DNA from 2 places in the Streptomyces sp. NPDC007907 genome. Region 2 is predicted to be linked to the other one. Evidence: riboswitches for the same ligand, from Rfam matches in the RefSeq annotation. Region 2 holds a riboswitch; the other holds the start of a gene.
The links. A riboswitch is a leader RNA that binds a small molecule or an ion and turns the genes downstream of it on or off. The one in region 2 is predicted to bind glycine.

Region 1 (15,187 bases), on a different contig from region 2:
GCAGGGTGAAACCGTCGTGCGCGGTGATGAAGTTGACGGACGCGTACGGCCTGCGCCCGCCCCAGGCGTACAGGTCGCTGGAGCCCGACAGCCGGTAGCCCATCTCCCGGACGTCCGGCAGCGCGTGCCGCCAGAAATCCCGTACGGCGTCGCGGTACCGGTCGTTCCACTCCGTCCACAGCGGCGGGAACGCCCCCACCTGATAGCCGCCCGACCCCACGTCCCACGGCTCGGCGATCAGCTTCACCCGGCGCAGCACCGGGTCCTGGGCGATGACCGCCAGGAACGGGGAGAGCATGTCGACGTCGTGCATCGAGCGGGCCAGCGCCGCCGCCAGGTCGAAGCGGAAGCCGTCCACGCCCATCTCCGTCACCCAGTAGCGCAGCGAGTCCGTGATCAGGCGCAGCACGTGCGGCTGGACCACGTGCAGGGTGTTGCCGCAGCCGGTGTAGTCGGCGTAGCGGCGGGCGTCGTCCTGGAGGCGGTAGTAGCCGCGGTTGTCGATGCCCTTCAGGGACAGCGTCGGGCCCAGTTCGCCCGCCTCCGCGGTGTGGTTGTAGACCACGTCGAGGATGACCTCGATCCCGGCCGCGTGCAGGGCGCGCACCATCCGCTTGAACTCGCCGACCTGCTGTCCTCTCGTCCCGGAGGCCGCGTAGGCGGCGTGCGGTGCGAAGTACCCGATGGAGTTGTAGCCCCAGTAGTTCCTGAGGCTCCTGCGCAGCAGGTGGTCCTCGTGGGCGAACTGGTGCACCGGCAGCAGCTCCACCGCCGTCACGCCCAGCCTCACCAGGTGCTCGATCGCCGCCGGGTGCGCGAGACCGGCGTAGGTGCCCCGCAGCTCCTCGGGGATGCCGGGGTGGAGCTGCGTGAAGCCCTTGACGTGCAGTTCGTAGATCACCGAGTCGGCCCACGGCGTCTTCGGCCGGCGGTCGTCGGACCAGTCGTCGTCATCGTGGACGACGACGCCCTTCGGCACGTACGGCGCCGAGTCCCGGTCGTCGCGCACGGTGTCGGCGACGTGCTGCTGCGGCCAGTCACGGACGTGCCCGTACACCTCCGGCGGCAGGCCGAAGTCGCCGTCGACCGCGCGGGCGTACGGGTCGAGCAGCAGCTTCGCCGGGTTCCAGCGGGCGCCCGTCCACGGGTCCCAGCGGCCGTGCACCCGGTAGCCGTAGCGCTGCCCGGGCAGCACGTCCGGGACGAAGCCGTGCCAGATCTCGTGGGTCAGCTCGGCGAGCCGCACCCGCGACTCCTTGCCCGACTCGTCGAACAGGCACAGCTCGACGCCCTCGGCCCCGCCCGCCCACAACGCGAAGTTGGTGCCGGCCACCCCGTCCGGGCCGACCCGGAACCGGGCACCCAGCGGCGTCGGCGCGCCCGGCCACGCGGGCACGGTGGGCGGCGGCGCGGCCTTCCGCGCGCCGTTCACGGCGGCCGTCTGGCGCCCGTTCCCGGTGGCCCGATGACCGGCCACCGCCTCCTGCTCGGCTGCGCTGGACACCTGTCAGCCTCCCACCGGCTCGTGGGACGACGGGGGACAGAGAGGCGCGGCCCTGTGCTGCGGCCCGGGTCGCGGCTCCCTGCGCGTCGTCCTCCCCACTGTTCTGCCCAGAGCATGCGTCGCACTCACGTTTCCCCGGGGGCGGGCATGGTCGTTTCCCCGGGACGAGGCCGGTCGTTGGGCACCGCGTGAGGCACGTACAAGGGCGCGCGCGGCGCGCGAGGGCCGCGCTGGCCGCCGTAGTGACATGGGCAGGGCTCCTCGCCGGGGCCACGGGCTGTACCTCGGACGACGCGGGCGGACTCGCCGGGGTGTTCGGCGCGCCCCCGGCGCCCGATGACGTCATCAAGGTCTCGCCCGACGACGGCAGCAGGGGTGTGCGCCCCGGGAGGACGCTGCGGGTGCGCGTGCCCGACGGCCGGCTGGAGAAGGTGAAGGTCGTCAGGTCGCAGGACGCACAGGAGACCCCGGTGCCCGGGCACCTCTCCGCCGACGGCCTGACCTGGGAACCGGACGAACAGCGGCTCGCGCTGGCCGCCAAATACACCGTCGACGCGGTGGCGGTGGACGGCGACGGACACCGCTCGGCCCGGCACACCACCTTCACCACCCACGTCCCCGAGGAACGCTTCATCGGCTACGTCGCCCCGGAGAACCGTGCCACGGTCGGCATCGGCATGATCGTCTCCTTGGAGTTCAACCGCGAGATCACCGACCGCGCCGCCGTCGAACGCGCGGTCCGGGTCACTGCCCGCCCGCCCGTCGAGATCCGCCCGCACTGGTTCGGCGCGACCCGTCTCGACTTCCGCCCCCGGGACTACTGGAAGCCCGGCACCCAGGTCACCGTCGCCCTGCGGCTGCGTGACGTCGAGGGCGCACCCGGCGTCTACGGTCTGCAGCACAAGACGTTCTCCTTCACCGTCGGCCGCAGCCAGGTCTCCGTGGTCGACGCCGCCGCGCACTCCATGGAGGTCCGGCGCGACGGCGAGCCCCTCGCCACCGTGCCCGTCACGGCGGGCGCGCCCAAGAACACCACGTACAACGGCAAGATGGTGGTGACCGAGATGCTCGACGTCACCCGCATGGACGGCGCCACGGTCGGCTTCAAGAAGCGCGACGGCAAGGGCGAGTACGACATCCCGGATGTTCCGCACGCCATGCGGCTGACCGACTCCGGCACCTTCCTGCACGGCAACTACTGGGCGCACCGCACCGTGTTCGGCCGCAGCAACGTCAGTCACGGCTGCATCGGGCTGCGCGATGTGAAGGGCGGCGGGTCGGACACCCCGGCCGGCTGGTTCTTCGACCGCAGCCTCGTCGGGGACGTCGTCGAGGTCGTCAACAGCAATGACAAAAAGGTCTCTCCCGACAACGGACTCGGAGGATGGAATATGGGCTGGAATGCATGGAAGGCGGGCAGTGCGGTGAAGTAGCCCGACAAGGAGGCGGGTTGAGCCGGCGATCTGTTGGGACCGAACAGTGACAATCGCGGGCCGCCCGTGCCGTGCACCCTGTGGTTACTATTCGCCGACGCGCGGGGGACGCGCGGGGTGCGGGCCTGACCAGGCCCTGGGAGGGGAGAACCACGTGAACGGGCGACCGATATCGGGGGCGTCGGTTGGGCGCAGGAACGCAATGCTCGCGTCCGCGATCGGCGTGCTGCTGCTCGCCGCGACGGCGTGCGGTGGCGGGGGGACCGGCTCCGGTTCCGGTGAGGGCGACGCCAAGGGCAACGACTCGGGCGCCGCGCAGAGCAAGCAGTCCGAGGCGGTCGTCGGCATCACGCCCAAGGACGGGGCCAAGTCCGTCGACACCAGCGGTGCGCTGAAGGTCACCGCGTCGAAGGGCAAGCTGACCGAGGTCGAGGTCAAGGACGCCGAGGGCAGGAAGGTCGACGGCGAGATATCCGGGGACGGCGCCAGCTGGACGCCGTCCACCCATCTGGCCGGTGCCACCAGGTACACGGTCCACGCGGTCGCCAAGGACTCCGAAGGCCGCACCGCCGCGGAGGACGCGGGCTTCACCACACTGACCCCTGAGAACACCTTCACCGGCACCTTCACCCCCGAGGACGGTTCGAAGGTCGGCGTCGGGATGCCGTTCTCCATCCGCTTCTCCCGGGGCATCACCAGCCCGCAGGACGTCGAGAAGGCCATCCGCATCAAGACGGAGCCGGCCGTCGACGTCGAGGGCCACTGGTTCGGCAACGACCGCCTCGACTTCCGCCCCGAGAAGTACTGGAAGCCCGGCACCAAGGTGACCGTCGACCTGAACCTCGACGGCGTCGAGGGCCGCTCCGGCGTCTACGGCGAGCAGGACAAGACGGTGAAGTTCACCATCGGCCGCAACCAGGTCTCGGTGGTCGACGCCAAGAAGCTCACGATGAAGGTCATGCAGGACGGCAAGACCATCAAGACCATCCCGGTCACCACCGGCCAGCCCGGCATGGAGACCTGGAACGGCCAGATGGTCATCAGCGAGATGCTCACGGTCACCCGGATGAACGGCGAGACGGTCGGCTACGGCGGCGAGTACGACATCAAGGACGTCCCGCACGCCGTCCGCCTCACCACCTCCGGCACCTTCCTGCACGGCAACTACTGGGCGAGTGGCGCCTTCGGCAACTACAACGCCAGCCACGGCTGCATTGGTCTGCGCGACGTGCGCGGCGGCTGGGACAAGAAGGTGGCGGCCGCGTGGTTCTTCAACCACTCGATGGTCGGCGACGTGGTGGTCGTCAAGAACTCGAAGGACCGGATCGTCGACCCGGACAACGGGCTCAACGGCTGGAACATGTCCTGGGAGCAGTGGAAGAAGTAGGCGTCGCAGGACGTGGGGCCCCGGTGTGACCGACTACACCGGGGCCCCTTCTGTTAGTCCCGGTTAACCTGCTGCCCATGACCGTCTCTCTCGAAGTCGCTGAAGGCGTCGGCACGATCCGTCTCGACCGCCCGCCCATGAACGCGCTGGACATCGCCACGCAGGACCGGCTGAAGGAACTCGCCGAGGAGGCCACGCGCCGCGAGGACGTGCGGGCCGTGGTGATCTACGGCGGCGAGAAGGTGTTCGCGGCCGGCGCGGACATCAAGGAGATGCAGGCGATGGACCACACCGCGATGGTCCTGCGCGCCCGTGCCCTCCAGGACTCGTTCACGGCGGTGGCCCGGATCCCCAAGCCGGTCGTCGCGGCCGTGACGGGCTACGCGCTGGGCGGCGGCTGCGAACTCGCCCTGTGCGCGGACTTCCGCATCGCCGGCGAGAACGCCAAGCTCGGCCAGCCGGAGATCCTGCTCGGCCTGATCCCCGGCGCCGGCGGCACCCAGCGCCTGGCCCGCCTGGTCGGCCCCTCCAAGGCCAAGGACCTCATCTTCACGGGCCGGATGGTGAAGGCCGGGGAGGCCCGTGAGATCGGCCTGGTCGACCGGGTCGTCCCCGCCGACGAGGTGTACACCCAGGCGCACGCCTGGGCGGCGAAGCTGGCGCAGGGTCCGGCGCTCGCGCTGCGTGCCGCGAAGGAGTCGATCGACACCGGCCTGGAGACGGACATCGACACGGGCCTCGCGATCGAACGGAACTGGTTCGCGGGTCTGTTCGCCACCGAGGACCGCGAGCGCGGGATGCGCAGCTTCGTGGAGGAGGGGCCGGGCAAGGCGAAGTTCCTCTGAACGTTCCTCCAGGGGCTTGCCGTTGACGCGGTGTCTGACCCGCGGTCCCTCGATGGGGCGGTTTATGACAGCCTTAAGGCAACCTTAAGCGTGCCGGAACGGGAGAGTCCGGCGATTGTGCCGGAATAAGACGTTCCAGCAGTTCAGGGCAGGTGTCGGCGACGCCGAGGTGCCTCTGGCATATGACGGATGATCGCCGGCCCGCCCCTCGTTCCCCGGGGTGTATTCCCCGGGAACGGCCCCTTCGGGTGCTCCGGGCGGCCATGATGGGGGCATGGCGGGGCTGGAGGGTATGGAACAGCCGCGGGGACACGCACATGCGGCCGCGGCGCGCTGGTCGCCGACCGTCGAGGACGAACACGCGCTCAAGGCGCTGGAGTTGTACGGCAACCCGGCGGAGGCAGAGGTTCCACTGCCGTCCCGCCCCGAGTCCGCCGCCACCGCGAGACGCCTCACCCAGGTCGTGGTCCTGCGCCACTGGGGCCTCACGCCCAAGACCACCGAGGACGCGGTCCTGCTCGTCTCCGAACTGGTCGGTAACGCCGTACGCCACACCGGCGCCCGGGTCTTCGGGCTGCGTCTGCACCGGCGCCGCGGCTGGATCCGCGTCGAGGTCCGCGATCCCTCCCGCGGCCTGCCCTGCCTGATGCCCGTCCAGGAGATGGACGTCAGCGGCCGGGGCCTGTTCCTCGTCGACAAACTCGCCGACCGCTGGGGGGTCGATCTGCTGCCCCGGGGCAAGACGACCTGGTTCGAGATGCGGGTCGCCGACCGCTGAACGCGCCCGATGCCTCACCCGGTCGCCGGACGGACGAATCACTGGTTTCCCCGTCAGGCGCCCATTAAATGGTGCAATGCGCCCCCATCTCGTCAAGAGCATCCTGGTCGCGGGTGCCGCCCTCGCCGTCCTCGCCGCCTGCGGTACCGCGAGCGGGGAGCGGACCTCCGAGGCGCGCGGCACCGAGGCCGCCGTGCCCGCCCCGTCCGAGAAGAAGCCCGTGGAGGGACTGCCCGGCATGCCGCCCGTCCTGGACCCCGAGGACGTGTACGCCGCCGACCGCCCGAACAGGCTGTCCCCCGTGGTCGAGGACTTCCCGTCCCGGGTCTACGTCCCCAACACCGAGTCCGACACGGTCACCGTCATCGACCCGAAGACCTACGAGGTCACCGAGACGATCCGGGTGGGCCGGCAGCCGCAGCACGTCGTCCCGTCCTGGGACCTGAAGACGCTGTGGGTCAACAACAACCGCGGCCACACCCTCACCCCGATCGACCCGAGGACCGGCAAGGCGGGCAAGGAGGTCGAGGTCCACGACCCCTACAACCTCTACTTCACACCCAACGGCAGATACGCCGTCGTCATGGCCTCCCTCGACCGCCAACTGGTCTTCCGCGACCCGCACACCATGGAGGTCCGGAAGACCGTCCCGGTCTCCTGCTACGGCGTCAACCACGCCGACTTCTCCCTCGACGGCCGCTACTTCATCGTCTCCTGCGAGTTCAGCGGCGAGCTGCTCAAGGTCGACACGGAGAAGATGGAGGTCGTCGGGCAGCAGCGGCTGCCGTTCCAGGGCGCCATGCCGCAGGACGTGAAGGTCTCGCCCGACGGCAAGAAGTTCTACGTCGCCGACATGATGGCCCACGGCATGTGGGTCCTGGACGGCGACCGGTTCGGCAAGCCCACCCTGATGCCCACCGGCAAGGGCTGCCACGGCCTGTACGTCAGCCGCGACTCGCGCGAGATGTACGTGACCAACCGCGGCGAGGGCACGATCTCCGTCTTCGACTTCACCCAGGACAGGCTGACGAAGAAGTGGCAGCTGCCCGACGGCGGCAGCCCCGACATGGGTGGCGTCTCCGCCGACGGCAAGGTGCTGTGGCTGTCCGGCCGCTACGACGCCGAGGTGTACGCCGTCGACACCCGCACCGGTATCCAGCTCGCCCGCATCCCCGTCGGCAGCGGCCCGCACGGCCTCGCGGTCTACCCGCAGCCCGGCCGCTACTCGCTCGGCCACACCGGCGTCTTCCGGTGAGACGGGACCGGTGACGGCCGCCGGGCGGGGTGCTGGCCGGCGAGACGACCGTCGCCCGGATCGCGGACGCGCACGTGGTCGCGCTGGACGCGCAGATCCGGTCGCTCAAGGTGACCCGTGCGGTGCTGTCGACCGTGGCGAAGCGGGGTTCCGGCATGCAGGAGATGACGCTGCTGAACCGTCTGGCACGGCTGTCGGCGGCCGAGCGGCGGCGCATCGTGGAGGACTTCGTGGACGAGGTGTTCCACGGGCTTGACACCGCGGACCCGGTCATCCGTGAACGCATGCGCAGCACCGCCGCCGACCTGCCCGAGGAACCCACCCCCGAGCAGGTCGACGCCTGGCTGGAGCTGGCCGAGATGCTCGCTGATCCGGACTTCCGGGCCCAGATGCGCACGGTGGCCGAGTTCAACGCGGCCGACCACGGTCACGGCACCCCCGCCGGGGCGTCCCTGTGGTTCTCCCGGCGGCTGGTGCAGTGGGGAGCCCGGGCCCGCGAGCGCGGGATCGCCCCCGGATCGCCGGAGGCGGCCGAGGTGCTGGGCGAGCTGCTGGGGGACGCCGACCCGGCCGTGGTGCTGAGCCGGTTGCGGTCGCACGCCACCGACCGGGTCGCCCGGTACCGCGAGTTGCTCGCCCTGGTGAAGGGCACCGGGCCCGAGGCGACGTACCAGGAGGAGTTCGCCTGGGTGGTCGCCGCGCTGGAGGCGCACACGGCCGGTTAATCTGACCTGCGTCAGACCTGCGCCAGCAGGACGTACAGCACGAGATGAGGGGCGGACCGGTGGCGGACATCGAGGAAGCACGCAAGCAGTTCGAGCGGATCGATACGGACGGGGACGGATTCATCACCGCTGCCGAGTTCAAGACCGCCCTGGCCGGGTCGGGTGACTGGAACGTCACCGAGTCGGTCGCCGAGGTCGTCATCAAGACCCGTGACCTCGACGGCGACAAGCGGCTGAGCTTCGACGAGTTCTGGGCCTACCTGAACAAGTAGGCGCCCGGCTCGCCCTGCCGAGCGAAGGGGCCCGGTCCACGCTGCGGACCGGGCCCCTCGCCGCACCCGGAGCCGGAACACCCCCCCGCCGGTCGACCCGGATCACGGGACTCCCCTGTACACCAGTCAGGAAGGCCCTGGCGGAGGCGTCCCCGGAGCGCATGCCGGAGCCGCGGACAGGTCAGGCCTCGTCGGCCCACGTGCGCAGCGCCGCCTTGCTCTCGAAGGCGGCCACGTTCTTGTCGTGCGGGTCCTCGGTGTACTGGTGGAAGCGCCACTTGGCCTTGATGCGGGGCTTGCCCGCGGAGACGTAGTCGGCGATCCACAGACCGTCGCCCGCATAGGACGACGTGTCGACGTTCAGCCAGAAGTGCCGGTTGCAGTAGAGGACCACGCGGTTCTCCGGCCGGAGGTCCTTCAGCTTCCGGATGAACCGGTCCTTCTCGGAGTTGCTCGCGTGTGTTCCCTCGCCGGTCGTCTCCCAGTCGACGGCGAGGATGTCGCCCGGCCGGTCCGGGGCCTTGGCGACGAAGTACTCGGCCTGGGCGGTGAGGTTGCCGGGCCACAGGAAGTGGTAGAAGCCGACGACCAGTCCGGCGTCTCTGGCCCGCTTGGCCTGGGCGGCCAGCTTGGGATTGACGTAGGAGCGGCCTTCGGTCGCCTTGACGAAGACGAAGGAGAGGCCGTCGGTGTCGTAGGAGGAGCTCTGGTAGGCGCTCACGTCGATTCCGCGCAGCATGGGGGTCTCCCTGGAGTGCACGTGGGGGAGGGGGAGTCGGACCACCTTGGCACGTGCCGGCGCCGGCCGATACGGAAAGGCCGACTTCGGTCGCGTGCGGGGGTTGGAGGTCCCCCGGGTCCGGGGTGTGGTGATGCCCCCGCTGCGGCGGCCTTACGCCGGGCGCGAGGCGGCTCGCACCCGGCGCTCGTGCACGAAGGGCGGATTCAGGAGGCGGAGGAGGTGACCGGGGAAGCGGGCGCGCCGGTGACGGAGGCGGCCTCACCGGAGTCGAGGGAGAGGATCGAACTGACGCGGTACGAGATGCCGGGTCTCACGGTCACTGCGACGATGTCAGGCATCTCGCCTTTCGGTTTCTCCGGATCCCCATGTGAGTAGCCCAGGCGGGACGGTTCAGCACTCGATGATGTTCACCGCCAGCCCGCCCCGGGCCGTCTCCTTGTACTTCACCGACATGTCCGCGCCGGTGTCCTTCATCGTCTTGATGACCTTGTCCAGGGACACCTTGTGGGACCCGTCGCCGCGCATCGCCATGCGGGCGGCCGTGACGGCCTTGACCGCGGCCATGCCGTTGCGCTCGATGCAGGGGATCTGCACCAGCCCGCCGACCGGGTCGCAGGTCAGGCCGAGGTTGTGCTCCATGCCGATCTCCGCGGCGTTCTCGACCTGCTCGGGCGAGCCGCCGAGGACCTCGGCCAGGGCGCCCGCGGCCATGGAGCAGGCGGAGCCGACCTCGCCCTGGCAGCCGACCTCGGCGCCGGAGATGGACGCGTTCTCCTTGAAGAGCATGCCGATCGCGCCCGCGGCGAGCAGGAAGCGGACCACGCCCTCCTCGTCGGCGCCGGGCACGAAGTTGACGTAGTAGTGCAGGACCGCCGGGATGATGCCGGCGGCGCCGTTCGTGGGGGCGGTGACGACCCGGCCGCCGGCGGCGTTCTCCTCGTTGACCGCCATCGCGTACAGGGTGATCCACTCCATGGCCAAGGCCAGCGGGTCGCCCTCGGAGCGCAGCTTGCGCGCGGTGTTGGCGGCCCGGCGGCGCACCTTGAGGCCGCCCGGCAGGATGCCCTCCTGGGACAGTCCGCGCGCCACGCAGTCCCGCATCACCTGCCAGATCTCCAGCAGGCCAGCGCGGATCTCCTCCTCGGTGCGCCAGGCCCGCTCGTTCTCCAGCATCAGCGCGGAGATGGACAGACCCGTCTCCTCGGTCAGGCGCAGCAGCTCGTCACCGGTGCGGAAGGGGTACTTCAGCACGGTGTCGTCGAGCTTGATGCGGTCCGCGCCGACCGCGTCCTCGTCGACGACGAACCCGCCGCCCACCGAGTAGTACGTCTTCGTCAGCAGCTCCGCGCCCGAGGCGTCGTACGCCCACAACGTCATGCCGTTCGCGTGGTACGGCAGGGCCTTGCGGCGGTGCAGGACCATGTCGTCGTCGAAGGAGAACGCGATCTCGTGCTCGCCGAGCAGGTTCAGCCGGCCGCCGGACTTGATCGCCTCCACCCGTTCGTCCGCGCTCGACACGTCGACCGTCCGCGGCGAGTCGCCCTCCAGGCCGAGCAGCACCGCCTTGGGCGTGCCGTGGCCGTGCCCGGTCGCGCCGAGCGAGCCGTACAGCTCCGCACGGACCGAGGCGACGGACCTCAGGAGCTCCTCGTTGCGCAGCCGCCGGACGAAGAGGCCGGCCGCCCGCATCGGGCCGACGGTGTGGGAGCTGGACGGGCCGATGCCGATCGAGAACAGGTCGAAGACCGAGATGGCCACGGGGGAACTCCTGACTACGGGGGTGGTGCAGAGGGGGGTGGGTGCCGCGCCCGCTCGTGACGGGCGGCGGCACCCGAAAGGTTTCTTCTTTACTTGTTCAGACCCGGGTACAGCGGGTGCCTGTCGGCAAGGGCCTTCACCCGGGCCTTGAGGGCCTCCGCGTCGAAGGACGGCTTCAGCGCCTCGGCGATGACGTCCGCGACCTCCGCGAAGTCCTCGGCCTGGAACCCGCGGGTCGCCAGGGCCGGCGTGCCGATCCGCAGACCGGACGTCACCATCGGCGGCCGCGGGTCGTTCGGGATCGCGTTGCGGTTGACGGTGATGCCGATCTCGTGGAGCCGGTCCTCGGCCTGCTGCCCGTCCAGCTCGGAGTCGCGCAGGTCGACCAGGACCAGGTGCACGTCCGTGCCGCCGGACAGGACGTCCACGCCCACGGCCCGGACGTCGTCCTTGACCAGACGCTCGGCCAGGATGCGGGCACCCTCCAGCGTACGGCGCTGGCGCTCCTTGAAGTCCTCCGAGGCGGCGACCTTGAAGGCGACCGCCTTGGCGGCGATCACATGCTCCAGCGGGCCGCCCTGCTGACCGGGGAAGACAGCGGAGTTGATCTTCTTGGCCAGTTCGGCCGTGGAGAGGATCACACCGCCGCGCGGGCCGCCGAGGGTCTTGTGGGTCGTGGTGGTGACCACGTGCGCGTGCGGCACCGGGTTGGGGTGCAGCCCCGCCGCCACGAGCCCGGCGAAGTGGGCCATGTCGACCATCAGGTACGCGCCGACCTCGTCCGCGATCCGGCGGAACGCGGCGAAGTCCAGCCGGCGCGGGTAGGCCGACCAGCCGGCGACGATCAGCTTCGGCTTGGACTCCTTGGCCAGCCGCTCGACCTCGGCCATGTCCACCCGGCCGTCCTCGCCCACGTGGTAGGCGACGACGTCGTAGAGCTTGCCGGAAAAGTTGATCTTCATGCCGTGGGTCAGGTGCCCGCCGTGCGCGAGGTTCAGACCCATGATGGTGTCGCCCGGCTTGAGCAGCGCGAACATCGCGGCCGCGTTGGCCTGGGCACCGGAGTGCGGCTGCACGTTGGCGTGCTCGGCGCCGAACAGCTCCTTGATGCGGTCGATCGCGATCTGCTCGACCACGTCGACGTGCTCGCAGCCGCCGTAGTAGCGGCGGCCCGGGTAGCCCTCGGCGTACTTGTTGGTGAGGACCGAGCCCTGCGCCTCCATGACCGCGACCGGGGCGAAGTTCTCCGAGGCGATCATCTCGAGCGTGGACTGCTGGCGGTGCAGCTCGGCGTCGACCGCCGCGGCGACGGCCGGGTCGAGCTCGTGCAGGGGTGTGTTCAGGGCGGACATACGACTCCCTCAGCCCGCGGAGAACGCGGTGTACTCGTCGGCGGAGAGCAGGTCGCCCGGCTCGTCCGTCACCCGCACCTTGAACAGCCAGCCGCCCTCGAAGGGGGCCGAGTTCACCAGCGACGGGTCGTTCACGACGTCCTCGTTGACCTCGGTGACCTCACCGGAGACCGGGGAGTACAGGTCGGACACCGACTTGGTCGACTCCAGCTCGCCGCAGGTCTCGCCGGCGGACACGGAGTCACCGACCTCGGGAAGCTGGACGAACACGACATCGCCGAGCGCGTTGGCCGCGTGCTCCGTGATGCCGACCGTCGACACGCCGTCCTCGGCGGCCGACAGCCACTCGTGCTCCTTGCTGTAGCGCAGCTCGTTGGGGTTGCTCATGGCCTGGATTCTCCTGTACGCGCGGGAGTGCTGTGGAAGGGGGGACTGCTGGTGAGCTGGGACGACGGGCACGGGGTCGCTGCCGCGGCCCTTCGGCCAGTGTCTACTTCTGGCGCTTGTAGAACGGCAGCGCCACGACCTCGTACGGCTCGTGACTGCCCCGGATGTCCACGCCCACGCCGGCCGTGCCGGGCGCGGCGTGCGCGGCGTCGACGTACGCCATCGCGATCGGCTTGCCGAGGGTGGGGGAGGGGGCGCCGGAGGTGACCTCGCCGATCACCTCGCCGCCGGCGACGACCGTGTACCCGGCGCGCGGGACGCGGCGGCCCTCGGCGACGAGTCCGACCAGGACGCGCGGCGGGTTCTGCTCGGCGCGGGCGGCGGCCTCGCGCAGGGCCTCGCGCCCCACGAAGTCGCCTTCCTTCTCGAACTTCACCACGCGGCCGAGCCCGGCGTCGAAGGGGGTGAGGGAAGTGGTCAGCTCGTGCCCGTACAGCGGCATGCCCGCCTCCAGGCGCAGCGTGTCGCGGCAGGACAGCCCGCACGGGACGAGGCCGACGCCCTCGCCGGCCTTGGTCAGCGCCTGCCACAGCTCGACGGCGTGCTCGGGCTTCACGAACAGCTCGAAGCCGTCCTCGCCGGTGTAGCCGGTGCGGGCGATCAGGGCCGGGACGCCCGCGACCGTGCCGGGCAGCCCGGCGTAGTACTTCAGGCCGTCGAGGTCGGCGTCGGTGAGGGACTTCAGGATCCCGGGCGACTCCGGGCCCTGCACGGCGATCAGCGCGTAGGCGTCCCGGTCGTCGCGCACCTCGGCGTCGAAACCGGCGGCGCGCTCGGTCAGCGCGTCCAGCACCACCTGGGCGTTGGAGGCGTTGGCGACCACCATGTACTCGGTCTCGCCCAGCCGGTAGACGATCAGGTCGTCGAGGATGCCGCCGTCGGCCCGGCAGATCATGGTGTAGCGGGCGCGGCCCGGCTTCACCCCGCCGATGTTGCCCACCAGGGCGAAGTCCAGCAGGGCGGCGGCCTGCGGGCCGGTGACGGTGATCTCGCCCATATGGGAGAGGTCGAAGAGTCCGGCCTTGGTGCGCACGGCGGTGTGCTCGTCGCGCTCGGAGCCGTAGCGCAGGGGCATGTCCCAGCCGGCGAAGTCGGTCATCGTCGCGCCGAGCGAGCGATGCAGGGCATCGAGCGCGGTGTGACGGAGTTCTCCTGTACTGCTCACAGTCGGTCGTCTCCCAGGGCAATGACGGGCGAGGTCGTTCCTCCCCATCTGTCATCGGAACCTGAGAGGTTCGCCATGACCACTCGGGACACGGCTTGCACCTTGGGTGGGGCCACGCCTCGCGTGCGGAGGAGGTGGCCCGCTTTTCAGATGTGCCTCGCCCGCGCGGTAACGGGGCCTGAGAGATTCAAGGGAGGGACTTGCTCCTTCGGCGCCCCAGCTCTTGCGGTGCTGGGAACTCTCCCGCGCGGATTCAAACGGCCGGTATGCAGTTGGCGCGCACATCATTGCACGCATCCTTCCGGCGCGGCAGGGGGACCTTTCCCAGGGAGTGCACGAGTCCCACGCGCCGGGCACGGCGTCCTGTAGCAGCCCTGTTGCAGGACGAGCACGAAATGGAGAGGCCAGCGGCATTACCTTCTCTTTACACTCGGCGGGGATGGGACTCCGTACCTGGCCCCAGGGGAGGACGATCACGGTGAACAGGACCACCGCGTACGCGACGACGGGCATCGCGCTGCCCGAGCAGCCGGCCGCTCCGGCCCGGGCGGCCGGCGCTCCGGTGCCGGCACCGGCACCGGTCGTCCGCGATCTGCGCGACCGCGCCGGCCGCGGGCCGCGCGCGCTGCTGTTCGGCCCCCGCGACCTCGTCGTGGTCACGGGCCTGCCCGGCAGCGGCAAGTCCACCCTGATGCGGCGCACCGTGCCGGGCCGGCGCATCGACTCCCAGGACACCCGTGACCGCTGGGCCCGCCGCATGCCGCGCGCCCTGCCGTACGCGCTCTACCGGCCGCTCGTCCGCCTCGCCCACTACGCCGGACTGCGCCGCGCCCTGCGCACGGGCGAGGGCGTCGTGGTGCACGACTGCGGCACCCAGGCCTGGGTCCGCCGCTGGCTCGCCCGCGAGGCCCGCCGCCGCGGCGGCACCCTGCACCTGCTCCTCCTCGACGTCACGCCCGAACAGGCCCTGGCCGGTCAGCGCGACCGCGGCCGCGGTGTCTCGCGCTACGCGTTCCTGCGCCACCGCGCGGCGAGCACCCGCCTGCTGCGGGCGGTGGAGCGCGGTGATCTCCCGGCGGGCTGCGGTTCGGCCGTCCTGGCCGACCGGGACGCCGCGGACAGTCTCCACAGCATCGGCTTCACGGGTGGAACCGCGCCCGCGTCCACGAGCCGGCATCACCCATGCCGCCCGCAGTCCGTCAGCCGTTAGCCTTTTGAGCCACAGCAGTGGTTCCAGGCAGGCGGTAGGCAGATGGACATCCCGGCGGACTTCTCCGCGGACTTCCCGGCGCACACGCAGACCCACCCGCACGGTGGCTGGCCCGGCAACGAGCTGGAGGAGGTGCTCTCGGCCTGCCTCGGCGCCGGACCGGCGGCCGGCGGGCGGATCGTCGAGGTGCTGGGCCGGAGCTTCGTCTGGATCCCGCTGCCCAACGGCGGCGGCCCGCACAGCGGTCCCCTCGACCTGCCCGGCATCGAGATCGACGGCCAGGCGTTCGTACCGGTGTTCAGCTCCGAGGAGCA
Region 2 (15,187 bases):
CGGCATCGCGGCGCACCGTCCGCACCGCGTCGCCGAACTCCTTCCGGTCCTGACCCACCGCGCGGCCCCCATCAGACTGCTCGGGTCTCCCGCCTGACGCACCGCACACCTCCGCGGACCCCGTCGCCGAATTCCGGCGGCGGGGTCGCGCATATGCGCCCGATCACCCGCCGACCGCTCGCACGATCGCTTTATCGCTCATCCGATCGCTCGTACGAGCGTCCAATGGCTCCTACGAGCCGGAATTGCCGTCGACCCGAGCGGACTAGCCCTATCCGGCCACTGCGAACCACCCGAAGGGACAGCCCAGTTGGGATGAACCGTCCGCGCGGGTGACGCGTCATGAACCTGTGAGAAGCGGTGCCGCGAAATCCCTGCGGATTGACGCCCGTGGGGCAACACTGGGTTCCGACGATTTATCACAACGGGGGGCGGCCGTGAACGACACTTCTAGCCGCGGAACAGACACGACAACCCACTCGAACAACGCAGTCTCATCGTCCGTCTCGACACAGCGAAAGATCCCACCCATGTGCCAGCACCAGCCCCAGTGCCCCTCAGCAGACTCCGCAGACCGGGAATCCGCCCGTCTCGTGGCGCACCACCCGGAGCAGGGATGGAGCCTGCTGTGCAACGGCGTGGTGCTCTTCGAGGACACCGGCGAACTGCTTCCGGACGGCCGGGCCATCGCCCCGCACCGCCCGCTGGCAGGCCAGGTGATGACGGCCGCCTGAGGCCGCTCGGCGGGGCGCCGCCCCGCCGGAGAACATGAGGGGCCGGCCGCGGGACACCCTGCGAACCGGCCCCGACGCATATCCGACGGCCGTCACTGAACGTCACCACTCGCGACGTCCCGTTCGTGCCCCGAACGCCACCCCCTCGATGTCTCCTCCGTGCCCGGCACCTCACCCCCCGGCGATGCTCCGCTCGCAGCCCGCACGCCTTCCCACGGATGCCCGTTTTCCGGAAGACTCCTGGAAGTTTCGCGGTCACCGTCGACGGAGGTGGGGCTGTGGGAGCAGAGGGGGCCGGCACCGGGGGCAGGGTCACGATCTCGGAGATCGCCCGGCAGGCCGGCGTGTCCGTACCGACCGTGTCCCGGGTCGTCAACGGCCGGTCCGACGTGTCACCGCGGACCCGGGCCCGAGTCGAGGACCTGCTGCGCCTGCACGGCTACCGCAGGCGTCCCGCCGCCCCGGGCACCCGCGCCGCCCTGCTCGACCTGGTCTTCAACGACCTCGGCAGTCCCTGGGCCGTGGAGATCGTCCGCGGGGTCGAGGAGGCCGCGCACGCCGCCGGGGCCGGCACGGTCGTGTCGGCCATCCACGGGCGTTCCGGCGACGCCCGCGAGTGGATGCGCAACCTCAGGTCCCGCGCCTCCGACGGCGTCATCCTCGTGACGTCCGCCCTGGACCCGACGCTCCACGAGGAAATGCGCATCCTCGGTGTGCCCCTGGTGATCGTCGACCCGGCGGGCTCCCCCGCCCTCGACGCCCCCACGATCGGCGCCGCCAACTGGTCGGGGGGCGTGACGGCCACCGCACACCTGCTGTCCCTCGGCCACCGCCGCATCGGCCTGATCGCCGGACCCCCACGCCTGCTCTGCTCCCGGGCCCGCCTGGACGGATACCGCGCGGCCCTGGAAGGTGCCGGCATCCCGCTGGACGCCTCCCTCGTCGTCCCCGGCGACTTCCGCCCCGCGTCCGGTTTCAGCGCCTGCAACACCCTGCTCGACCTGCCCGAGCCGCCCACCGCGCTGTTCGCGGCGAGCGACCGGATGGCCCTCGGCGCGATCGAGGCGCTGCGCCGCCGCGCTCTTCGGGTGCCACAGGACATGAGCGTGGTCGGCTTCGACGACCTGCCCGAGGTCCGCTGGTCGGCACCGCCCCTGACGACGGTCCGCCAGCCCCTGGCGGACATGGGCGGACTGGCCGTGCGGACGGTGCTCGGCCTGGCCCGCGGCGAGCAGCCGGACGCGCCGCGCGTCGAGCTGGGCACCGACCTCGTGGTCCGGGCGAGCACCGCGCCTCCGGCCTGAGGACCGGCGCCCCGCCACCCCCTGTCCGGCGGGGCGCCGCCCGCCCCGCTACCGCCCCCCGAGCGCCTCGCGCAGCGCGCCGTACGCGGGCTTCGGACGCAGGTCCTCGTCCCAGGGCAGGGCCGCGCCCTCACCCGGGAAGAACGCCGGGATCCACGAGTACTTGTCGGTGTAGTCCCAGAGGGTGATGCCCACGCACCGGCGGACCGCCAGGCACGCCTCGGTCACGTCGGCGTACCACTCCGCCTGCCGGTTCAGCTTCTCCTCGGTCGCGGGCAGCTGCATCCGTATGTCGACCTCGGTGAGGGCGGTGTCCAGTCCGAGCCGGGAGAAGCGGCGGAGGTTGTCCTCCAGGGTGGTGGGATAGCCGTACTGCAGGGCCAGATGGGCCTGGAGGCCGATGCCGTGCAGCGGGACACCCGCCGCCTTGAGCTCCTTGGCCAGCCGGAGGTAGGCGTCGCTCTTCGGGCCGATGCCCTCGATGTTGTAGTCGTTGAGGTAGAGCCTGACGCGCGGATCGGCCTGGTGTGCCCAGCGCAGGGCGTCGGCGATGTAGCCGGGCCCCAGCGTCTTGTAGAAGACCGACTCCCGGTAGGTACCGTCCTCGTTGAACGCCTCGTTGACGACGTCCCAGGCGAACACCTTGCCCCGGTAGTGCCGTACCTCGGTCTGGATGTGCTTCTTCAGCGCGGCCCTCAGCTCAGGAGCCGTCCACTCCCTGCTCGTGATCCACTCGGGCAGCTGGCTGTGCCAGACCAGGGTGTGGCCGCGCACCTTCTGCCGGTCGGCCCGGGCGAGGTTCACGATCTCGTCGCCCGCGGAGAAGTCGAACACCCCCTGCTGCGGCTCGGTCGCGTACCACTTCATGCCGTTGCCGGGTGTGATCTGGTCGAACTCGCTGCCGAGCAGGGCCGTGTACGGCCCGTCCACGAGCTCGGGATTGTCGGTGGCGCTGCCGAAGTAGCGGCCGTGGCGCTGGGCGAGGTCGGCGAGGGTGGGCGGCTGGTGATGCGCCTGGGCGGGCGTGCCGGCGCCGATGCCGGCGGCGACCAGGAGCGCGGCGACGGCGCCGGCGAGTCTGAGGCGGGTGGTGCGCATGGTGCGACTCCTCACGAGGGTGGGTGGGTAGAGCCGTACGTTCCGTGGCGCGTGTCAGCCCTTGGTGGCCCCGGCGGTGAGGCCTCCGACCAGCTGGCGCTCGGCGACCGAGTAGAAGGCGAGGGCGGGCAGCATGGCCAGCACCAGATAGGCGAAGACCTTGGCGTACTCCGCGGAGTACTGCCCCTGGAATTGCTGGACGCCGATCGGCAGCGTCCACCACTGCGCGTCGGTGAACACCAGCAGCGGCAGGAAGAAGTTGTTCCAGCTGGTGACGACGGCCAGGACGGAGACGGTCCCGAGCGCGGGCCGGGCCATGGGCAGCAGCACCCGCCAGAAGAAGCCGAACGGACTGCACCCGTCGAGCGTGGCCGCCTCCTCCAGCTCCCCGGGGATCTGCCGGAAGAAGCCCCGCAGGATGATGATCGTCATCGGCAGTCCGAAGGCGGCCTGCGGGAGGATCACGCCGAGCGGGTTGTCCAGCAGGTCCAGCGAGCGCAGCAGCAGGAACAGGGGCAGGGCGGCCACCGCGAACGGGAACATCAGCCCCATGGTGAACAGCGTGAACAGCACTTCCCGGCCGCGGAAGGCGAACCGCGCGAAGGAAAACGCCGACAGGGCCGAGACCGCGACGACCAGGACGGTCGTGCCGATCGCGATCAGCGTGCTGTTGCCGATCAGCCGCCAGAAGTCCCCCGAGCCGAGGATCCCGGTGTAGTTGGAGGTCACCCAGGACTCGGGAAGTCCGACCGGGTTGCGCGAGAGTTCGTCGGTGGACTTGAAACCGGAGAGCGCGGCGTACAGCAGGGGAACGGCCATGACCGCCCCGACGACGACCAGGACGAGGTGCAGGCTCCAAGTCCTGCCCGGGGCACGGTTCTTCTGACCGGTTGTCACTTTCCGTCACCCCGCATGGTCGTGGTGGCCCCTTCCAGGTCGCGTCGGAGGACGAACCGCTGGTAGGCGAGGGCGAAGACGAGGCTGATGCCGAACATGACCACGCTGATCGCGCTGGCGTAGCCGACCTGGTAGCGCTTGAAGCCGTACTGGAACATGGTCACGGCCATCGTCTCGGAGTGGTGGTCGGGGCCGCCCGCGGTGGTCACCCACACCAGGTCGAAGAGCTGGATCGACCCGATGACCGCGAGGAACACGCTGATGCGCAGGGTGGGCGCGAGCAGCGGCAGCGTGACGTTGCGGAACCGCTGCCAGGCACTCGCCCCGTCGATGAGCGCCGCCTCGGTCAGTTCCCTGGGGACGGCCTGGAGCCCGGCCAGGTACAGCATCATGTGGAAGCCGAAGTACTTCCAGGTCATGACCAGGAAGACGGTCGCCATCACGGTGGAGGGATCCGCGAACCACTCCCCGCCCAGCCCGTCCAGGCCGATCCGGCCGAGGACCTGGTCGGCGAAGCCGTCGTCCGGGGCGAAGATCATGCCGAAGAGGATGCCGGTGATGGCCTCGGACAGCACGTACGGGGCGAAGAACAGCATCCGGTACACCGCCCGGCCGCGCATCCGCTGGTTGAGCAGGACGGCCATGGCGAGGGCGAACGGCAGCTGGACCGCCAGCGACAGCACCACCAGGACCAGGCAGCGCCACAGGTCGCCGAGGAAGACGGCGTCCTGGAAGAGCCGGGTGAAGTTCTCGCCGCCGATGTAGTCGGAGGGCATGCCGAAGCCGCCCCAGCGGAAGAACGCGGCGTACAGGGCGAACAGCATCGGCAGCAGCACGAGCCCCAGGAACAGGACCAGGGCCGGGAGTTGGAAGCCGGCCGCGGTGAGCCAGTGCAGGGTGCGGCGCCGGGCCCGCCCCGTCGGCCGGTCCGCGGCCGGGGACGGGGACGGGGAACCGGCGCCGGGGCCGGTCCGTTCGTCCGGCAGGAACGTGGAGGTCATCGCCGGCTACTGCTCTTCCTTCGCGGTCTTCGTGATCGACTGGGCGACCTGCCCGGGCGACTTGGAGCCGGCGATGAGCGCGGCCACGCTGTCGTTGACCTCCTGGCCGACGGCGGGCGCGTACGCCTGGTCGAGGTAGAGCTGGAAGCCGGTGGCGGCCTTCAGCTGGGCCTGCGCGGCCTTGATGTTGGGGTCGGCGATGGCGCTCTCGGCCGCCGGGACCACGGGCAGGACCCCGGTCTTCTTGACCAGTTCCAGGTCGGTGGCCTCGGACGCGAAGAACTTGAGGAAGTCGACGGCCTCCTGCGGGGCTCCCCGGCGCAGTGCGTGCCCGCCGCCCCCGCCGAACACCTCGGTGATGGCCCCCTTGCCGCCCTCGACCGCGGGGAACGGGAAGAAGCCGAGGTCCTTGCCCAGTCCCTTGCCCGCGTCGGCCTGGACCGTGGGCGCCCACTGCCCCATGAGCTCCATGGCCGCCTTGCCGTTGCCGACGGCGGCGGCCTGGCCGGTGGGCGACGAGTAGGCGGCGCCGAGGAAGCCCTTCTGGAACGGCTGGAGGGCGACGAGTTCCTTCAGGTGCTCACCGGCGTCCATGAAGGGGGCGCCGGTGAAGTCCTTGTCCTCGTAGGCCTTCTGCAACGCGTCGGCCCCGGCGGTACGCATCGCCAGGTAGGCCCAGTAGTACATGCCGGGCCACTTCTCCTTGCCGGCCAGGGCCAGCGGCGTGACCTTGGCGGTCTTCAGCCTGCGTACGGCGTCGAGGAAGCCGTCCCAGGTGGTCGGCGGCTCGGCGATGCCGGCCTTCTCGAAGAGCGCCTTGTTGTACCAGAAGCCGATCATGCCGATGTCGAACGGGACGCCGTATGCCTGGTCGTCGAACAGGTACGGCTCCCTGGCGACCGGCAGCAGGGCGTCTCCCCAGGGTTTGGTCCGGTCCGTGAGGTTCTCGACGAGCCCGGCGTCGACCTGCTGCTTCAGCACGCCGCCGCCCCAGGTGTGGAAGATGTCGGGCAGCTTCCCGGAGGCGGTCAGGGCCGTCATCTTCGACTTGTAGGCGTCGTTCTCCAGCTGGACGATCTTTATCTTGACCTTGGGGTTCTGCGCCTCGAACTTCCGCGCGAGAGCGGCCCAGACGGTCTTGGCCGGCTCGGTGGTGGAGATGTTCCACCATTCGACCGTGGTCGTCCCGGACGACCCTCCGCCCGAGTCCCCGCCGCATGCGGTCAGTGCCGTCGTCGCCAGACCGGCCGCGGCGGAGGCCGCCAGGAAGCCGCGGCGGGACAGTGCCGGGTCGCCCATCATGCCCTCCTCGAAAGTTTCGATAGATATCCAGAAAGCTTCGCTGCTGCCGCACCCTAGAGACAGCGGCCAAACGGTGGCAACCCCTTGAACAAGGGGAATCTCTTACCAAGATGAAGAGAGGGAGAAAGTACGAAACATTCGAGTTCTCAAACGAACGTTACGCGTGGGCGACCCTGGTGATCACACAGGGTGTCCGTCTGCGAGCCCCGGATCCGTACCGCCACTGCACGGGGAGAACCGGCCTCGCCCGCTCTCAGCTCGGGTCTTCGGTTCTGCGGCCGCTCGCGCCGCCAGTCTTAACGGAAGCTTGACGCGCTCCGCCCCTTCATTCGAAGGCCACGGCATCACGCTCCGCTTACGCTGATCGTGCCGTCCAGTGATGGCCGGAACCACGCTGAGCCGCACCTCTGGAGCACGTCGATGGCCACCACCGACCACCCCGCACCGGGCCGTCCACCGTCTTCACCACCCAGCCGTCTGCGCGCCTGGATGCTGGAGGGTCTGGCGGACATGGGCAAGGGCGGCGGCCACACCGGGCCCCACGCCGACCCGGAGCCTCCGCACCGGGGGCAGCGCTGGTGGCGGGTGATGTGCCTGACCGGCGTCGACTACTTCTCGACCCTCGGCTACCAGCCGGGCATCGCGGCCCTCGCCGCCGGGCTGCTGTCACCGATCGCGACCCTCGTCCTGGTCGTCGTCACGCTGGCCGGCGCCCTGCCCGTCTACCGCCGCGTGGCCGAGGAGAGCCCGCACGGTGAGGGCTCGATCGCGATGCTGGAGCGGCTACTGTCCTTCTGGCAGGGCAAGTTGTTCGTGCTGACCCTGCTGGGCTTCGCCGCCACCGACTTCCTCATCACCATCACCCTGTCGGCCGCCGACGCCTCCACCCACCTGGTGGAGAACCCGCACCTGACGGGTGTCCTGCACGACAAGCAGATGCTGATCACGCTGGTCCTGGTGGCCCTGCTGGGCGCGGTGTTCCTCAAGGGCTTCCTGGAGGCGATCGGCGTCGCCGTCGCCCTCGTCGGCGCCTACCTCGCGCTGAACGCGGTCGTGGTGGTCGTCGGTCTCTACCACGTCATCACGGCGGGTCACGTGATCACCGACTGGTCGAGCGCCCTCACCGCTCAGCACGGCAACGTCTTCGTCATGATCGGCGTCGCCCTGCTCGTCTTCCCGAAACTGGCCCTCGGCCTCTCCGGATTCGAGACGGGCGTCGCCGTGATGCCGCACGTCAAGGGCGATCCGCACGACACGGAGGAACGCCCGGCCGGGCGCATCCGCGACACGAAGAAGCTGCTCACCACGGCCGCCCTGATCATGAGCGTCTTCCTGATCACCACCAGCTTCATCACCACCCTCCTCATCCCGGAGAAGCAGTTCGAGCCGGGCGGCCAGGCCAACGGCCGAGCGCTCGCGTACCTGGCGCACGACTACCTGGGCAACACCTTCGGCACCGTCTACGACATCTCGACGATCGCCATCCTCTGGTTCGCCGGTGCCTCCGCGATGGCCGGCCTGCTCAACCTGATGCCGCGCTACCTGCCCCGCTACGGCATGGCCCCGCACTGGGCCCGGGCGGTGCGGCCCATGGTCGTCGTCTTCACCCTGATCGCCTTCCTGGTCACCTGGATCTTCGACGCCGACGTCGACGCCCAGGGCGGGGCCTACGCCACGGGTGTCCTGGTCCTCATCAGCTCGGCCGCGATCGCCGTGACCATCGCCGCCCGCAAGGCCCGGCAGCGGAACTGGACGATCGCCTTCGCGCTGATCTCCGCGGTGTTCCTCTACACGACCGTGCTCAACGTCATCGAACGCCCGGACGGTGTGAAGATCGGCGCCTGCTTCATCGCCGGCATCATCCTGGTCTCCCTGCTGTCACGGCTGGCCCGGGCGTTCGAGCTGCGCGTGACCAGCGTGACGCTGGACGACATGGCGGAGCGTTTCGTGCGGGACACGGCCAGCCGCCGGATGCGGTTCATCGCCAACGAGCCGGACCGCCGCGACATCGCCGAGTACCGCGACAAGATCGAGCAGATCCGGCACGACAACGACCTGCCCAGCCAGGAGGATTTCGTTTTCGTCGAGGTGACGGTGACCGATCCCTCCGAGTTCGAGGCGGGCCTGACCGTACGCGGCGAGGTGCTGCACGGCCGTTACCGGGTCCTGACCCTGGAATCGTCCTCCATCCCGAACGCCCTGGCCGCGCTTCTGCTGCACGTCCGCGATTCCACCGGCTGCACCCCGCACATCTACTTCGAGTGGACCGAGGGCGGGCCCTTCGCCAACTTCCTGCGCTTCTTCCTGTTCGGGCAGGGCGAGGTCGCCCCGGTCACCCGCGAGGTCCTGCGCGAGGCGGAACCGGACCGCATGCGGCGGCCGAGGGTGCACGTGGGGTGAGGCGCGTCCCGCACCCCCTATCGTGACCGGCATGCAGTCCTACACGATCGGCCAGGCAGCACGGCTGCTCGGCGTCAGCCCGGACACCGCCCGACGCTGGGCCGACGCGGGTCGCATCACGACCCACCGCGACGAGACCGGGCGCCGGCTCATCGACGGGCGGGACCTGGCCGCCTTCTCCGTCGAACTCGCCCGGTCCGGCACCGCCGAGGAGGACGCCCCGTACACCTCGGCCCGCAACGCCTTCCCCGGCATCGTCACCGCGATCAAACTCGGCGACGTCGCCGCGCAGGTGGAGATCCAGGCCGGACCGCACCGGCTCGTCTCGCTGCTCACCCGTGAGGCGGTGGAGGAACTGGGGCTGGAGGTCGGGATGGAGGCGACGGCCCGCGTAAAGTCGACGAACGTCCACATCGACCGCGTCTGAGAGCCGTCTCGCACGAGGCGGTACCCGCGCGCATACCGGCCCCCCGTGCGCGCCGCGGCTACCGTGCACCCATGAGCCTGAGCATCCGCAACCAGCTCCCCGGCACCGTCAGCGCCGTCACCCCGGGTGAGGCCATGGCGACGGTCAGGGTCCGCCTCACCGGCGGCCAGGACATCACTGCGGCGATCACACGCGACGCCGCGCAAGACCTCCGTCTCACACCGGGCACCGCCGTGCGCGCCCTGATGAAGTCGACGGAGGTCTCCCTCGCGACCGCGCCCATCGAGGGCCTGTCGATCCGCAACCAGCTCCCCGGCAGGGTCACCGACCTCACCGCCGGCGAGGCGATGGCGTCCGTCCGCGTCACGGTGGAGGGCGGCGAACTGACCGCCGTGATCACCCGGGACGCTGCGGAGGACCTGGCCCTCTCGCCCGGAACCCCCGTGGTCGCGCTGATCAAGGCGACCGACGTGTCACTCACCACCGCGTGACGCGCGGGTGAACGACGGGAGGGGCCCCGCACTGCGGAGCCCCTCCCTACGACCGGTCGGCCGATCAGTCCTCGTACGCGTCCAGCGGCGGGCAGGAGCAGACGAGGTTCCGGTCGCCGAAGGCCTGGTCGATGCGGCGCACCGGCGGCCAGTACTTGTCGGCGGTCGACACCCCGGCCGGGAAGACGGCCTCCTCACGGCTGTAGGCGTGCTCCCACGCCCCGGCGAGCGCTCCGGCGGTGTGCGGGGCGCCGCGCAGCGGGTTGTCCTCCGCGGGCCACTCGCCGGAGCCGACCTTCTCGATCTCCGCGCGGATGGCGATCATCGCCTCGCAGAACCGGTCCAGCTCGGCCAAGTCCTCCGACTCGGTCGGCTCGATCATGAGCGTCCCGGCCACCGGGAACGACATGGTCGGCGCGTGGAAGCCGTAGTCGATCAGCCGCTTGGCCACGTCGTCTACGCTCACGCCCGTGGCCTTGGTCAGGGGCCGCAGGTCGATGATGCACTCGTGCGCGACGAGCCCGCCGGGGCCGGTGTAGAGCACCGGGTAGTGCGGCTCCAGGCGCTTGGCGATGTAGTTGGCGCTGAGCACGGCCACCTGCGTGGCCCGCTTCAGCCCCTCGCCGCCCATGAGCCGGACGTACGCCCACGAGATGGGCAGGATGCCGGCCGAGCCCCAGGGAGCCGCCGAGATGGGGCCGACACCCGTCTCGGGACCGGCTTCGGGCTGCAACGGGTGGTTCGGCAGGTACGGCGCCAGGTGCTCGCGCACCGCCACCGGGCCGACGCCCGGGCCGCCGCCGCCGTGCGGGATGCAGAAGGTCTTGTGCAGGTTGAGGTGCGAGACGTCGCCGCCGAAGTGCCCCGGCTTGGCGAGCCCGACGAGCGCGTTCAGGTTGGCCCCGTCGACGTAGACCTGCCCGCCCGCCTCGTGCACCTGCGCGCAGATGTCGGCGACGTGCTCCTCGAACACGCCGTGGGTGGACGGGTAGGTGATCATCAGCACGGCGAGCTCGTCGCGGTGCTGCTCGATCTTCGCCCGCAGGTCCTCGACGTCGATCTCGCCGTCCTCGGCGGTCTTCACCACGACGACCTTCATGCCCGCCATCACCGCGCTGGCCGCGTTGGTGCCGTGAGCGGACGACGGGATCAGGCAGATGGTGCGCTGCTCGTCGCCGTTGGCCCGGTGGTACCCGCGGACGGCGAGCAGACCGGCCAGCTCGCCCTGCGAACCGGCGTTCGGCTGGAGGGAGACCTTGTCGTAGCCGGTGACCTCGGCGAGCCGGTCCTCCAGCTCGTGGATGAGGGTGAGGTAGCCGCCGGCCTGCTCGGCGGGCGCGAAGGGGTGCAGCTGCCCGAACTCGGGCCAGGTGACCGGCTCCATCTCCGTGGTCGCGTTGAGCTTCATGGTGCAGGAGCCCAGCGGGATCATGCCGCGGTCGAGCGCGTAGTCACGGTCGGCCAGCTTGCGCAGGTAGCGCAGCATGGCGGTCTCGGAGCGGTGCTGGTGGAAGACGGGGTGGGTCAGGTAGTCGTCGGTGCGCAGCAGCGCGCCGGGAAGACCGTCCTCGGTCGCGGCGTCGAGCGCCTCGACGACTCCCTCGAAGCCGAAGGCCGCCCACACGGCACGCAGCTGGGCGCGCGTGGTGGTCTCGTCGCAGGCGATGGAGACGTGGTCGGCGTCGACGAGACGCAGGTTGACGCCGTTGTCCCGCGCGGCGGCCACGATCTCGGCGGCCCGGCCCTCGACGCGCACGGTCAGGGTGTCGAAGTAGGAGCCGTGCACGACCTCGACACCGCCGCCCGCGAGTCCGGCGGCGAGGACCGTGGCGTACCGGTGGGTGCGCCGCGCGATGCCCTTGAGGCCCTCGGGGCCGTGGTAGACGGCGTACATGCCGGCCATGACGGCGAGCAGCACCTGCGCGGTGCAGATGTTGCTGGTGGCCTTCTCGCGGCGGATGTGCTGCTCACGCGTCTGCAGGGCCAGTCGGTAGGCCTTGTTGCCGTCGGCGTCGACGGACACGCCGACGAGCCGCCCGGGCAGGCTGCGCGCCATCTTGTCCTGGACCGCCATGTAGCCGGCGTGCGGTCCGCCGAAGCCCATGGGCACGCCGAAGCGCTGGGTCGTGCCGACGGCGATGTCCGCGCCGAGCTCACCGGGCGACTTCAGCAGCGTCAGCGCGAGCAGGTCGGCGGCGACGGTGACGAGGGCCCCGAGTTCGTGCGCCCGGTCGATGACCGGCTTGAGGTCGCGCACGGCGCCGGAGGCACCGGGGTACTGGAGCAGCACGCCGTTGATCTCGCGCTCGGCGATCTCGGCGGGGATGCCCTCGCTGAGGTCGGCGACGACGACCTCGACGCCGGTCGGCTCGGCGCGGGTCTGGATCACGGCGATGGTCTGCGGCAGTGTGTCCGCGTCGACCAGGAACAGGCCCTTCTTGTTCTTGCCCAGCCGCCGCGACAGCGCCATGGCCTCGGCGGCCGCGGTGCCCTCGTCGAGCAGGGAGGCGCCCGAGGTCGGCAGTCCGGTCAGGTCGGCGACCACGGTCTGGAAGTTGAGCAGCGCCTCCAGCCGGCCCTGCGAGATCTCCGGCTGGTACGGGGTGTAGGCCGTGTACCAGGACGGGTTCTCCATGACGTTGCGCATGATGACCGGGGGCGTGAACGTGCCGTAGTAGCCGAGGCCGATCATGGAGCCGAGGACCTGGTTGCGGTCGGCGAGGGAGCGCAGCTCGGCGATCACTTCGGCTTCGCTGCGGGCGCCGGGCAGATCCAGTGCCTCGGCGCTCTTGATCACGGCCGGGACGGCGGCGGCGGTCAGCTCGTCCAGCGAGCCGTAGCCGACGTGCGCGAGCATCTTGGCGCAGGCCTCGTGGTCGGGGCCGATGTGGCGCTGCTCGAAGGGGACTGCCTCTTCGAGCTCGGAGAGCGGAATGCGGTGGGCGGTCATTACGGGGGCCTCCTGGTCGTCACGACCTTCGAGGGGCACCACGGCACGGGTACCCGGACGGCCTCCCCCTCTGTCATCTCAACCTGAGAGCTTCACCGGATCGCCCGAAGGCCTCCGGCTTTCACCGTCGGTGAGAGCGGAAGCCGTCGACACCCGCCCTGCTTTCCAGAGTGACCTCGTCCGTGCGGTACGTGAGCCTGAGAGATTCCGGGGAGGATTTGCTCCTTCGGCGCCTCCGATGGTGTCTGGAGGACTCTCCCGCACGGGGTCAACAGCCGATGCCAGCGTACCAGCGAGGTCGACGCACGAACCTTCGAGTGGCCGCATCACCGCTTGTACCGTTTTGTAGTGTCTACGTATGAGTTGCGACCATGTGGAGGGCCCGTGCGAACCGATATCGATCCGCGCAACCTGATCGGCCGCAAGGCGTTCGACCGCAACGGGACCAGGATCGGCACCATCGACGAGGTCTACCTCGACGACGCCACAGGCGAGCCGGAGTGGGCGGCCATACGGACCGGCCTGTTCAGCAGGGACGCCTTCGTCCCCCTGGAGCCCAGCGAGCTGGTCGAGGGCGCCCTGCACGTCCCCTTCGAGCGAGCCCTGATCAAGGACGCCCCCGACTTCGGTGTGGGCCGCCACCTCTCTCCCGAGCAGGAACTGCAGCTGTACCACCACTACGGTCTCGACGTCGCCGCCCCGCCCCCGTTCCCGGACCGCGACTTCGGCAAGCTCGCGGGCACCGACGAATCAGCCTGAGACCCCGCCTCCGCGGCCGGCTCTCTCTCCCCCGCTGACACCAGCGGCAGCGGATCCGCCGCTTCCAGATCCGGATCGTCGATGCGGAAGGTCCGCACCCGCCCGGGCTCCGAGGTGGGCGTCTCGAACCGTACGGTGACCCGCCCCAGGCCGCTGCCCTGCACCCACCCGTGCCCGAACTCGGCGTGCCGCACGTCGTGCCCGGCGGGCCAGCGCCGCTCGGCGAGCGACGGCTGTTCCTCGGTCGGGGCCACGGGCGGCTCCTCGACCGGGCTCTCGGCGACCGCCCCCTCCCCCGCCGCCTGGGCGAACAGGTCTTCCTGCGTGTAGTCGGCGAGCCCGCTCACCCCCACCCCGAGCAGCCGCACCCCGCCGGTCGTGTCGACGGAGTCCAGCAGCCTGGCCGCCGCCTCACGGACCACCGCCGGGTCGTCCGTGGGGCCGCGCAGCGTCTCGGAGCGGGTGAGCGTCGAGAAGTCGTAGCGGCGCACCTTCAGCACGATCGTCCGCCCGGAGAGCCCGGCGCCGCGCAGCCGCCGCACGCACCGCTCGGCCAGCCGCTGCACCTCCAGGCCGACCCGCGTCCGGTCGTGGATGTCCACGTCGTAGGTGTCCTCGACCGACACCGACTTCGCCTCGCGCTCGGCCACCACGGGCCGGTCGTCGCGCGCCAGGGCCATGGCGTAGAGACCGTGCCCGTGCGCTTGGCCCAGCAGCCGGACCAGTTCGTCCTCGCCCGCCTCGACGATCTCCTCGACCGTGGTGATCCCGGCCCGCCTCAGATGGTCGCCCGTCGCCGGCCCCACCCCCGGCAGGATCCGCACCGGCATCGGCCCGAGCATCGCCCGCTCGGTCCCCGGCTCGATGACCACCAGCCCGTCGGGCTTGGCCTCCTCCGAGGCGATCTTGGCGAGCATCTTCGAGGCGGCGAGCCCCACCGACCCGGTGAGCCCCGTGACGGCCCGGATGTCGGCGCGCAGCTTCACGCCCGCCAGCCTCGCCGACCGCTCGTCCCACGCCACGCCCCCGGCCTCCAGGTCCACGAACGCCTCATCGAGGCTCAGCGGCTCCACCAGCGGCGACAGCGCCCGCAGCAGCTCCATCACCCGCTCGCTGATCGAGCGGTAGAGAGAGAAGCGCGGCACGAGATACGCGGCGTTCGGCGCGAGCCGCCGGGCCTGCCCCATGGGCATCGCCGAATGCACCCCGAAGACCCGCGCCTCGTACGACGCGGTCGCCACCACGCCGCGCGGCCCGAGCCCGCCCACCACCACCGCCTTCCCGCGCAGACTGGGCTTGGACGCCTGCTCCACCGAGGCGTAGAAGGCATCCATGTCCAGATGCAGGATCGTGGGCGCGGTTCTCACACCTTCGATGCTGCCCTACGCCACTGACAACGCGCTGCTCGACCACCCGCGACGGCCCCGGCTCGCCAGCGCCCCCACCCAGATCGAGCGCCCTTGAGTCGGGCAGCGCCCTTCAGCGTGGCCCGCCCGGCGTGAGAAAACGTCCCGCCTGCTGCGACCGCGTGCGTTCACCACGCCCCGGCGGCTCTAGACGGCCCGGTTACGCCGACGTGCCAGTTCGTCCGCCGGGTTGGGTCCGACCAGCGTCTCGCCGGTGTCGATCCGCTCGCCGTGCAGCTGGGACAGCGCGCTCTCGACGTCCCGCCACACCACCCCGACGGCGATCCCGAAGACCCCCTGGCCGCCTTGCAGCAGGGCGTGGACCTCGTCGGGCGAGGTGCACTCGTAGACCGTCGCGCCGTCACTCATCAACGTCATGCGCTCGAGGTCGCTGAAACCGCGTTCCCTGAGGTGCTGG

Region 1: it holds a riboswitch for glycine, as region 2 does, so the genes downstream of both, gcvT (glycine cleavage system aminomethyltransferase GcvT) here and gcvP (aminomethyl-transferring glycine dehydrogenase) in region 2, are expected to answer to the same signal.

The regions. Positions count from the first base shown of each region.
Region 1 covers NZ_JBIBKR010000001.1:255,138-270,324, reverse strand. The annotation lists gene glgX (glycogen debranching protein GlgX) at 1-1,504, opposite strand, end outside; gene ACFZDI_RS01240 (Ig-like domain-containing protein) at 1,693-2,937, shown strand; gene ACFZDI_RS01235 (Ig-like domain-containing protein) at 3,092-4,324, shown strand; gene ACFZDI_RS01230 (enoyl-CoA hydratase/isomerase family protein) at 4,402-5,169, shown strand; gene ACFZDI_RS01225 (ATP-binding protein) at 5,390-5,947, shown strand; gene ACFZDI_RS01220 (YncE family protein) at 6,024-7,202, shown strand; partial or broken gene ACFZDI_RS01215 (MerR family transcriptional regulator) at 7,232-7,927, shown strand; gene ACFZDI_RS01210 (EF-hand domain-containing protein) at 7,987-8,199, shown strand; gene ACFZDI_RS01205 (GH25 family lysozyme) at 8,381-8,938, opposite strand; gene ACFZDI_RS01200 (L-serine ammonia-lyase) at 9,332-10,699, opposite strand; gene glyA (serine hydroxymethyltransferase) at 10,789-12,051, opposite strand; gene gcvH (glycine cleavage system protein GcvH) at 12,061-12,438, opposite strand; gene gcvT (glycine cleavage system aminomethyltransferase GcvT) at 12,542-13,711, opposite strand; glycine riboswitch at 13,820-13,919, opposite strand; gene ACFZDI_RS01180 (AAA family ATPase) at 14,142-14,873, shown strand; gene ACFZDI_RS01175 (enhanced serine sensitivity protein SseB C-terminal domain-containing protein) at 14,916-15,187, shown strand, end outside.
Region 2 covers NZ_JBIBKR010000003.1:1,045,971-1,061,157, forward strand. The annotation lists gene ACFZDI_RS16265 (hypothetical protein) at 1-97, shown strand, start outside; gene ACFZDI_RS16270 (DUF5999 family protein) at 531-734, shown strand; gene ACFZDI_RS16275 (substrate-binding domain-containing protein) at 1,013-2,038, shown strand; gene ACFZDI_RS16280 (endo-1,4-beta-xylanase) at 2,087-3,136, opposite strand; gene ACFZDI_RS16285 (ABC transporter permease subunit) at 3,191-3,955, opposite strand; gene ACFZDI_RS16290 (carbohydrate ABC transporter permease) at 4,030-5,034, opposite strand; gene ACFZDI_RS16295 (extracellular solute-binding protein) at 5,041-6,333, opposite strand; gene ACFZDI_RS16300 (amino acid transporter) at 6,757-8,736, shown strand; gene ACFZDI_RS16305 (molybdopterin-binding protein) at 8,768-9,163, shown strand; gene ACFZDI_RS16310 (TOBE domain-containing protein) at 9,235-9,654, shown strand; gene gcvP (aminomethyl-transferring glycine dehydrogenase) at 9,719-12,604, opposite strand; glycine riboswitch at 12,780-12,875, opposite strand; gene ACFZDI_RS16320 (PRC-barrel domain-containing protein) at 12,989-13,363, shown strand; gene ACFZDI_RS16325 (DNA polymerase IV) at 13,282-14,730, opposite strand; gene ACFZDI_RS16330 (MerR family transcriptional regulator) at 14,917-15,187, opposite strand, start outside.